Regions from separate parts of the Rhodococcus huquni genome, predicted to be linked through region 1. Evidence: predicted binding sites of a transcription regulator. Region 1 holds the regulator's gene; each other region holds the start of a gene.
The links. The regulator LexA, encoded in region 1, represses DNA repair genes until DNA is damaged. The targets are predictions, from matches to a motif close to CGAACANNTGTTCG.
Positions count from the first base shown of each region.

Region 2: ACZI8R_RS06790 (error-prone DNA polymerase) is a predicted target of LexA. The motif match lies at 1,654-1,667, and genes of this name have one in related genera.
Region 3: ruvC (crossover junction endodeoxyribonuclease RuvC) is a predicted target of LexA. The motif match lies at 2,024-2,037, and genes of this name have one in related genera.

Region 1 covers NZ_JBUYWE010000004.1:185,989-189,262, forward strand. Annotated here, with positions in the region: gene ACZI8R_RS10145 (acyl-CoA dehydrogenase family protein) at 1-1,065, shown strand, start outside; gene lexA (transcriptional repressor LexA) at 1,134-1,907, opposite strand; gene ACZI8R_RS10155 (LysM peptidoglycan-binding domain-containing protein) at 2,139-2,627, shown strand; gene nrdR (transcriptional regulator NrdR) at 2,780-3,265, shown strand.
Region 2 covers NZ_JBUYWE010000003.1:56,676-59,949, forward strand. Annotated here, with positions in the region: gene ACZI8R_RS06790 (error-prone DNA polymerase) at 1-1,582, opposite strand, end outside; gene ACZI8R_RS06795 (DUF6069 family protein) at 1,758-2,222, opposite strand; gene ACZI8R_RS06800 ((2Fe-2S)-binding protein) at 2,299-3,030, opposite strand; gene ACZI8R_RS06805 (ABC transporter ATP-binding protein) at 3,023-3,274, opposite strand, start outside.
Region 3 covers NZ_JBUYWE010000001.1:358,245-361,518, forward strand. Annotated here, with positions in the region: gene ACZI8R_RS01735 (hypothetical protein) at 1-612, opposite strand, end outside; gene ACZI8R_RS01740 (GntR family transcriptional regulator) at 609-965, opposite strand; gene ACZI8R_RS01745 (YebC/PmpR family DNA-binding transcriptional regulator) at 1,124-1,879, shown strand; gene ruvC (crossover junction endodeoxyribonuclease RuvC) at 2,056-2,637, shown strand; gene ruvA (Holliday junction branch migration protein RuvA) at 2,634-3,236, shown strand; gene ruvB (Holliday junction branch migration DNA helicase RuvB) at 3,233-3,274, shown strand, end outside.

The DNA.
Region 1 (3,274 bases):
CCGTTCCACGCACAGTGGGAAGAGCAGAACATCGTCGACCGCAGTGTGTGGGTCGAGGCCGGGAAGCAGGGCTATCTGAGCACCGCCGTGCCCGAGGAGTACGGCGGCGGGGGAGTACGGGACTTCCGGTACAACGCGATCGTCACGGAGGAGACCACGAGGGCCGGGTGCAGTGGCATCGGCTTCACCCTGCACAACGATGTGGTGGCGCCCTACCTGCTCGACCTCACCAACGACGAGCAGAAGCAGCGCTGGCTGCCCGGCTTCTCTTCGGGTGAACTGATCAGCGCCATTGCCATGACAGAGCCGGGAACGGGCAGTGATCTGCAGGGCATCAAGACCCGTGCCGTGCGCGACGGTGACGACTGGATCCTCAACGGGTCCAAGACGTTCATCACGAACGGAATCAACGCCGACATCGTGATCGTGGTCGCGTGTACCGACCCCGACAAGGGCGCCCAGGGATTCAGCCTGTTCGTCGTGGAGCGCGGAATGGAGGGATTCGAGCGCGGCCGTAACCTCGACAAGATCGGGATGAAGGCCCAGGACACTGCAGAACTGTCCTTCACCGACGTGCGGATTCCGGGCTCGAACCTCCTCGGCGAGGAGGGCATGGGCTTCCTGTATCTGATGAAGAACTTGCCGCAGGAACGCCTTTCGATCGCCGTGGTCGCCGTTGCGGCGATGGAGTCCGCCCTGGACATGACCATTCAGTACTGCCGAGACCGTAAGGCCTTCGGCAAGTCGATCGGAAGCTTCCAGAACACGCGATTCGTTCTTGCCGAACTCGCCACCGAGACAACGGCCGCACGAGTGCTCGTGGACAAGTTCATCGAACAACTCAACGCCGAGAAGCTCACCGTTCAGGAAGCAGCCATGGCGAAGTGGTGGACCACCGAGGCTCAGGTGCGTCTGATCGACCGGTGTCTTCAGCTCCACGGCGGGTACGGCTACATGAAGGAGTACCCGATCGCCAAGGCATACATGGACTCCCGCGTGCAGACCATCTACGGTGGCACCACCGAAATCATGAAAGAGATCATCGGCCGTGGCCTGAATCTCTGACCGCCGGCATCTTTCGACAGCGAAAGGGCCGTCCGAGCAATCGGACGGCCCTTTCGCGTATTCGTGGTTCAGATCTTGCGTACGACGGTGACGACCTTCCCGAGGATCACGGCGTCGTTGCCGGGAATGGGGTCGAACAACTCGTTGTGCGGCATCAGCCACACCTCTTTGTCCGTGCGCTTGAACGTCTTCACGGTGGCCTCTCCGTCGATCATCGCAGCAACGATGTCGCCGTTGTCCGCGACGTTCTGCTGGCGGACGGCGACGTAGTCACCGTCGCAGATGGCGGCGTCGACCATCGATTCACCGACGACCTTCAGCAGGAAAAGTGAGCCCTGGCCGACCAACTCGCGCGGAAGTGGGAACACGTCCTCCACGGCCTCCTCTGCCAGAATCGGCCCGCCCGCTGCGATCCGGCCCAGGACCGGAACGAACGTGGGTTCCGGTAGAGCCGCGCCGTCTGCACCCTCCGGTGCATTCTGGGCGACGAGAGTGGGGCGCATGGTCCGCGCGGGCTGAGCGCCGGCGGCTACGTCCGCTGCAACCTCGTCGAGGCCGCGAACGTCGACGGCGCGAGGGCGATTGGGGTCCCGACGCAAGAATCCCTTGCGTTCGAGTGTGCGCATCTGGTGGGCCACCGACGAAGTGGAGGTGAGCCCCACGGCGTCACCTATCTCGCGGATGCTCGGCGGGTATCCGCGTTCGGTGACCGACGCACGAATGACTTCGAGGACGCGCCGCTGACGGTCGGTGAGCTCGGCAGGATTCGGGGCGCTGTCGGCGCTGGACCCTGCGGCCGCACCTGCCACGTTCGAATCTTCGGGCGAGCTGTCGTCCTTCATGCTGCGTGCCTCCGTGGGTGCGCGGTCGTGGGTGCGGGCTTCGGTGTGGGCTCGGGTGGTCCCTGCTGTGCGTTCTGCCACGAATCTAGCGACTTCTCCAGCCGTTATCAAACATTTGTTCGATTCGTGTCGCCGGAAATGGCGACATTGTCGGACCGCCGTGGTAGAAATCGAACATACGTTCTTTCGAACGTCTGATCGAACAGGGTGATCGACTACCGGAGGTACCAGATGAGCAGCGCGGTTCTGAACAGGCGAGCGGTGGGTTACGCGGAGGCAGAATTCGGACGCGAGGCGGATGTCGTCCGGGCGGATGTGGTTCGGGAGCGGCGGATCGCGGAGCGGCGCCGGGATCCGCGACGACCGGACTCCGGTGCCGTCCGCTACCGCGCGGATCACGTCCGGGTATCGCAGGCCGACCATCACTCGGTCGATGTGGACGTCAGTTGGCGCACGATGCTGATGACCGTTCTGGCCACCACCGCAATTCTTCTGGGTTTCGGTGTCGTGGCCTATGCGGTGACAGCGAGCGGCGAAGCAGGGCTGACCGAAACGACAGAGGTCGTTCAGGTGGGCTCAGGCGAGTCGTTGACCGATGTTGCCGCTCGAATCGCGCCTCAGCTGCCGGCAGGGCAGGTGGTCGATCGGATCATGGATCTCAATGCGCTGTCGAACTCCTCGCTCCACTCGGGTCAGAGCCTCGTGGTTCCGGCACCGTAGAGCTGACCCGCAAGGGCGGATGCATGCGTGATGATGCGAGTCGAGCGAGTATTCTCGAATGCTGTCAGTCACACCACCTTGCGTGGTCGCGTCGGCATCGTGCATTCGTTGCGGAAAGTCGCGGTCGCGTCGGCTACGACGAAGGAACCGCCATGCATTGCCCTTTCTGCCGGCACCCTGATTCACGTGTAGTCGATTCGCGTGAGGCAGACGAGGGCCAGGCGATTCGCAGACGCCGATCCTGCCCCGAATGCGGTCGCAGGTTCACGACCGTCGAAACGGCAATCCTGTCCGTGGTGAAGCGAAGTGGCGTCACGGAGCCCTTCAGTCGCGAAAAGGTGGTGCGCGGTGTTCGCCGTGCGTGCCAGGGGCGTCAGGTCGACAACGACGCCTTGAATCTTCTGGCGCAACAGGTGGAGGACGCCGTACGTGCCTCCGGTTCTGCCGAGATCCCCAGCAACGAGGTCGGGCTCGCCATCCTGGGTCCACTCCGCGACCTGGACGAAGTCGCCTACCTGCGTTTCGCCTCGGTGTACCGATCCTTCAGTTCTGCTGACGACTTCGCGCGCGAGATCAAGGAACTCCGCGAGCATCAGGCATCGAAGGCCGAGGCAGAGGACCCTGACCGCAGCTCCTGATGGCACCGT
Region 2 (3,274 bases), on a different contig from region 1:
TGCCGGTCTCCTTGCCGACGCCGGACCATCTGCTCACCTGTTTGCTCCACGCATCCTGCTGCCCCTGCGAGAAGCCCAGGGCTCGAGCCATGTCGCGGACGGACGACTTTCCTCGGTAGGTGATGACGTTCGCCACCTGCGCCGCGTATCTGCGGCCGTACTTCGTATATACGTGCTGGATGGCCTCTTCACGGCGATCCGATTCGATGTCCACATCGATGTCCGGTGGCCCGTCCCGCTCCGGCGACAGGAATCTTTCGAACAGCAGCTTGTTGGTCACCGGGTCCACGTTGGTGATGCCGATCGCGAAGCACACCGCCGAGTTGGCGGCAGACCCTCGTCCCTGACACAGGATGTCGTTGTTCTTGCAGAACGAGACGATGTCGTGGACCACCAGAAAGTAACCGGGAAAGTTCAGTTCGGTGATGATGCGCAGTTCGTGTTCGATCTGCCGATAGGCGTCCGGCCGCTGCTCGGGAGAGCCGTATCTTCGCGCAGCACCTTCCATCGTGAGCTGCCTCAGCCAGCTCGCTTCCGTATGACCTGCCGGAACATCGAACGGAGGAAGTTGCGGCGCGATCAGTTTCAGATCGAATGCGCATTCGCGGCCCAACTCGGCTGCGGCCGCAACGGCCTCCGGGTACTGCGCGAACAACCTCGACATCTCGTCACCGGAACGGAGGTGCCCGCCACCGGTGGGCGCCAACCAGCCGGCCGAGTCGTCGAGACTGCTCCGGGCACGAACGGCCGCCATGGCCATTGCCAGCCGCCTGCGTTCCGGGTTCGCGAAGTGTGCAGCCGTGGTAGCGATGATCGGAAGACTGTGTATCTCTGCAAGTTTCGCGAGCAAGGCATTGCGTTCGTCGTCCTCGGCGACACCGTGATGCGTCAGTTCGACGGTGACCCGATCCGCCCCGAACAGGTCGACCAGCCGGCGCAGTTCATGCTCCGCGGCATCGATGCCGCCTTCCAGAAGCGCGCGGCGCACGTGGCCTTTGCGGCAACCGGTCAGGATCTGCCAGTACCCACCGGCCGCGTCCGCAAGCTCGTCGATGTCGTAGTGAAGTTTCCCCTTCTCCCCGCCCACCATGTGTGCGGTGGCGATGGCACGCGAGAGCCGTCGGTACCCCTCCTGCCCACGCGCCAACACCAGAAGGTGCGATCCGCCCGGGTCCGGAGAGCCGGCCCGCGGGGCCGAGTCGAGCGACAGTTCGGATCCGAACACTGTCGGCATGCCGAGCGCCTGCGCGGCCTCGGCGAATCGCACCACTCCGTAGAACCCGTCGTGGTCCGTGAGTGCGATGGCTTCGAGTCCTAGCCGCACCGCCTCCTCGACCATCTCCTCCGGCGACGAGGCCCCGTCGAGGAAGCTGAACGAAGAATGCGCATGCAGTTCGGCGTAGGGCACTGAAGAAGCACTGGGTGGCCGAACATCGGCCTGGTACTCACCGCGCTTGCGCGACCACGCCGGACTGTCGCTGCCATCGCCGGGAAACAACTGCTCGGCGGGCACCCGACTCGGTTTGCCGGAGAGCACTCGCTCCATCTCCGACCATGTCGGAGGACCATTCCCCCACCCCATCTACCTGCACCTCTTCACACCGGACTCGAGTCTGGTCACGAACGAAGATGCCACCGGGGAAGACGCACCATCGAACTGATGTTCGATTATCTAGAGTGTGCCACTCGCCGACCCAGAAGGTCAATCGACAAATCGAGGTCGGCCACTTCCGCAGCCGACCTCGAACATGCGCTGTTCAGGGTTTCGTCGCAGCGATACGCCTACGCATCAACTCCAGTCCGACGACGACGAAACCTGCAACCACCACGTGCATCAGGGCCAGGCCCACTCGCGTCGCCACGTCGGCATCCGCCGACAACGAACCCGCGATCGTGACCAGGGGCAGCGCCGCGCCGACCACCTGCGCGACACGAATCACGCCGACCCACATGTACGAGACGAGTGCGGCCAGGGCGACACCGACCAGGACCGGAATTCCGGCGCTGGTCGCCACCCCGCTCACCCCGACCTCGTGCACCGATTCGCCGTCGAGAATCTCGAACGATGCACCGAAGGCAGTGAACAGTGCCCAGATCAGGGCGCTGCCGACCACTGCGCCCACGGTCGCGAGCGCAACAGCCTCCCAGCGCGCCAAGCTCCGCACATACCGGATGGGAGTGACGGAACCAGCGGATGTGACGACGTTCTCTGTGGAAGACATTCGATTCTCCTCGGTGTGAGTACATCCGCGTGTCTCGCGGTGTCACACAACCGTGCAACCTGAACAATGGTTTAGGTCAAGAGACAATTTTCCGAAGGTCTGCGAGCCGGTCGGACGGCAGCCGTTTGGGACAGCTCGTGCACTTGTTCTCACGGGCCTCGTAGATCAGGCAGCAGGACGCACGCTGAGTGAATCTCCTGCTCCGGCTACCAGCGGTCACGTCGACGAAGCGGGTCGACGGCATGGGTGCACCCGCGCCCCGCATCTCTTCGACCAAGCGCTGCGCGAACGCGCTACCGAACAGGCGACCACCCGAAGCATCTCCCGCATCCAGCGCCCGGTTCGCCACGGAATCGGTGGCGATCGCCCACAACGCCCGGGGACGAACACCCGAGGCCTCGGCGAGCGCCGCGATCAGGTCACCGAGCGTTCCAGCCAGCTCCTCCGCCAAGCGCGACATCCCATCGTGCATCGAGAGAAATGTGTCACCGCGCAAGCCCCCGAAGTAGCCGTCCGGCCGCAGGAAGGCGGTGGCATCCGCGAGCTGCGGCTGAGCCGCGAACCCGGTGAGCATCGCCGTGGCCACCGGGATTCCCGTCAACGTCGAGCTTGCCGAGTACCACCACAGCGTGCCGTTGACGCGCGGATCGACGCTCCCCCACCTGCGCCCCGTGTCCGCTACGCGCTGCGCCATCCATTCGACGTCCAGCATCTCGGCGGCCGGAAAGCTCGGGGCGCCTGCGGGTGGATCGATCTGATCTGCGAGTACCGGAACCCGTTGCGCTGTGCGGGCATACACGTCATTCATCGGCCAGACCCAGAATTTCCATCGACGGCTTCGGATGTGAACGTACGTGCGCCTTGATGCCGAACACACCGGCGAGCAAGCCGTCGTCGAGCACCTCTGCCGGTGACCCGTCCGCCACGACGCGCCCGTCGTCCAGCACTGCCAACCTGTCGCAGTACTCGACCGCCATACGCAGATCGTGCATGGTGACGACGATCGCGAGACCTCGCGCGGCCAAGTCTCCGAGCACTTTCATCACGGTCAA
Region 3 (3,274 bases), on a different contig from region 1:
GAAGAGGAGCGCTATCCACCACTGGCCCATCAGTAGTGAGGCGAGGGCCCCGATGGTCATGCCGATCGCGAGAGCCACTGCCCATCGGCCTCGCACGCGCTGGGTCCAGGACGCACGTTCGGTGGGGGAGAGCGGTGTGTCGAGGGTCGGGTTGCTCCCGGACGGAATGGTCGGAGCAGCAGGTGCGAGTGCGAACGCGAGCAGCGCCCACGCGACTCCCAGCAGAGGGACCGCGATCCAGAATCCGATTCGTGAGTCCTGTGGGCTGTCCGCATCGAGGGTGAGGGACACGCTCATGATCCAGACGGATGCGGCGGTCCAGGACATCAGTGCGGTCGCGGGCAACCACAGGCGGTCGTCGGCGCTCCTGCGCAGTGCCACGACTGCCGCAGCGACCGTGGACGCCAGTGCGACTGCGAGCGCGAACCAGAGATAGGTGGTCGTATCGCCGAAACGGTCCGGAGTGGTCCCCGACCAGTGCACCGCGATCACCGGCGGGAGTTCGCCCGCCCACACCGCGACGGCGCCGAGCAGTACGAACAGGGGTAGCGCGGTCAGCGCGGCCGACGCAGTACGTCTCTGCGTGGATGTATTCCGGGGTGTGGACGTCATGATCTTGCGGCCTCCTCGACCAGGCGAATCATCTGTTCTGTGCCGAGGCCCCACGACCTGGCCTCCCGTACGAACTTCTTCGCTGCCTGCTCGAGCGCGGTTCGTGACGGCGTGGTGTCCGTGCGGACGATGGCCCCGCGTCCGCGGCGCAGTTCGATCAGCCCCTCGTCGCGGAGGGTGGCGTAGGCCCGGAGCACCGTATGGAGGTTCACGTCGATCGAGTCCGCCAAAGCGCGGGCGGAGGGCAGACGATCGCCCGGCTGCACGTCGCCGCGTAGGAATGCTCCTCGTACGTTGGCGGCGATCTGCTCGCCGAGGGGAGTGCTCGACCCGTGATCCACACGCATCAACATGTTTGTATTGTATGCAAACAATCAAACAAATGGCCAATAGTCCGCCTACAGAAATGGTGGCGGTAGCGTCGGGTGACCACGACGTGCAGGTAACATCGGCAAAGCTGTCAATGCGCATACCGGCGTGTCGAATGCAGCGTGAAAGGGGTTCGAAACGCATGAGCGGCCACTCCAAATGGGCCACCACCAAGCACAAGAAGGCAGCGATCGACGCCAAGCGTGGCAAGGCGTTCGCGAAGCTGGTCAAGAACATCGAGGTGGCGGCTCGTACCGGCGGTGGCGACCCGGCGGGCAATCCCACTTTGTACGACGCCATTCAGAAGGCGAAGAAGACGTCGGTTCCCAACGACAACATCGAGCGTGCCCGCAAGCGCGGTGCAGGCGAGGAAGCCGGCGGCGCCGACTGGCAGACCATCATGTACGAGGGCTACGGCCCCAGCGGGGTGGCGGTTCTGATCGAGTGCCTGACGGACAATCGCAACCGCGCGGCCGGCGAAGTCCGCACCGCGATGACTCGCAACGGCGGCAACATGGCCGATCCCGGCTCGGTGGCGTACCTGTTCACCCGCAAGGGTGTCGTCACCCTGGAGAAGGGTGAGCAGTCCGAGGACGATGTGCTCAGTGCGGTCCTCGACGCCGGCGCCGAAGAGGTCACCGACCTCGGTGAGGCTTTCGAGATCGTCAGTGAGCCCGGCGACCTCGTCGCAGTGCGTACTGCCCTGCAGGAGTCCGGTATCGACTACGACTCCGCCGACGCGGATTTCCGTGCATCTGTCGAGGTTCCGCTCGATGCCGACGGTGCTCGCAAGGTGTTCAAGCTCGTGGATGCCCTCGAGGATTCGGACGACGTGCAGAACGTGTACACGAACATCGACCTGTCGGACGACGTGCTCGCCGAGTTGGACGAAGACTGACGTACCGCGAAGATTCCTGAGGCGCCGAAGCGTCCGAAGCGAGAGGGTGGACCGGTTGCCGGTTCACCCTCTCGCTCGCATCTGTGCCGTTGGATTCCGTGTCGTGTCGGTTCGTCTCATCTTCACGGCACACCGCTAGGCTGTCGAACAGCTGTTCGGTATCGAGAGGGGTTCGTGTGCGGGTGTTGGGAGTTGATCCCGGACTCACGAGGTGCGGTCTGGGTGTGGTCGACGGCGGCACCGGCCGCGCGGTCAAGCCGGTGGCCGTCGACGTCGTTCGGACGCCGCCCGATCTCGATCTCGCGCTGAGGCTGTTGAAGGTGTCGGAAGCGGCAGAGTCCTGGCTCGATCGCTACCGTCCGGAAGTCGTGGCGGTCGAGCGGGTGTTCTCGCAACACAACGTCCGAACCGCGATGGGGACCGCGCAGGCGGGTGGCGTGGTGGCGCTTGCGGCGGCCCGGCGCGGAATTCCCGTTCGATTTCACACCCCCAGCGAGGTCAAGGCCGCCGTCACCGGAAGCGGAACAGCAGACAAGTCGCAGGTCACCGCGATGGTGACCCGCATCCTCGCCTTGGCTGAAGCTCCCAAGCCTGCCGATGCCGCCGACGCGCTCGCGCTTGCGATCTGTCATTGTTGGCGCGCACCGATGATCGAGCGGATGGAACGCGCAGAAGCGGCGGCCGCCGAACAGAAGCGTCGGTATCAGGCCCGACTGGCCCAGGCCAGCACTCGAGTGAAGAAGGCAGGTACCCGATGATCGCGTCCGTCCGAGGCGAAGTTCTCGACATCGCGCTCGATCACGTGGTCATCGAGGCGTCGGGGGTCGGGTACCGAATCAACGCCACGCCGACCACTCTCGGGTCGCTGAAGCGGGGCACCGATGCCCGACTCGTGACGGCGATGATCGTGCGCGAGGATTCGATGACGCTCTACGGCTTCGGGGACGCCGAATCCAAGGAGCTGTTCGGCCTTCTGCAGACGGTCTCCGGGGTCGGCCCTCGCCTCGCGATGGCTACTCTGGCCGTTCTCGATCCCGATGCGCTGCGCGGTGCACTCGCCGAGGGGAACGTATCGGCGCTCACCCGTGTGCCGGGGATCGGCAAGCGGGGAGCGGAGCGAATGGTCGTGGAGCTCAGAGACAAAGTCGACGCGGTGGCGACCACGGCGGGGCCCACCCCCACACCGGGCGCCGCACCCGGATCGGTCCGCGAACAGATCATCGAAGCCCTGGTCGGTCTCGGGTTCACCCTGAAACAGGCCGAACCGGCAACCGACGCCGTGCTCGCTGCCGAGCCCGAGGCCGATACCTCGGGTGCCCTGCGGTCGGCACTCTCGTACCTCGGGCGTTCGCGATGACGCCGGATCACGAAGAATCGTTCGACGACGAATCGCAA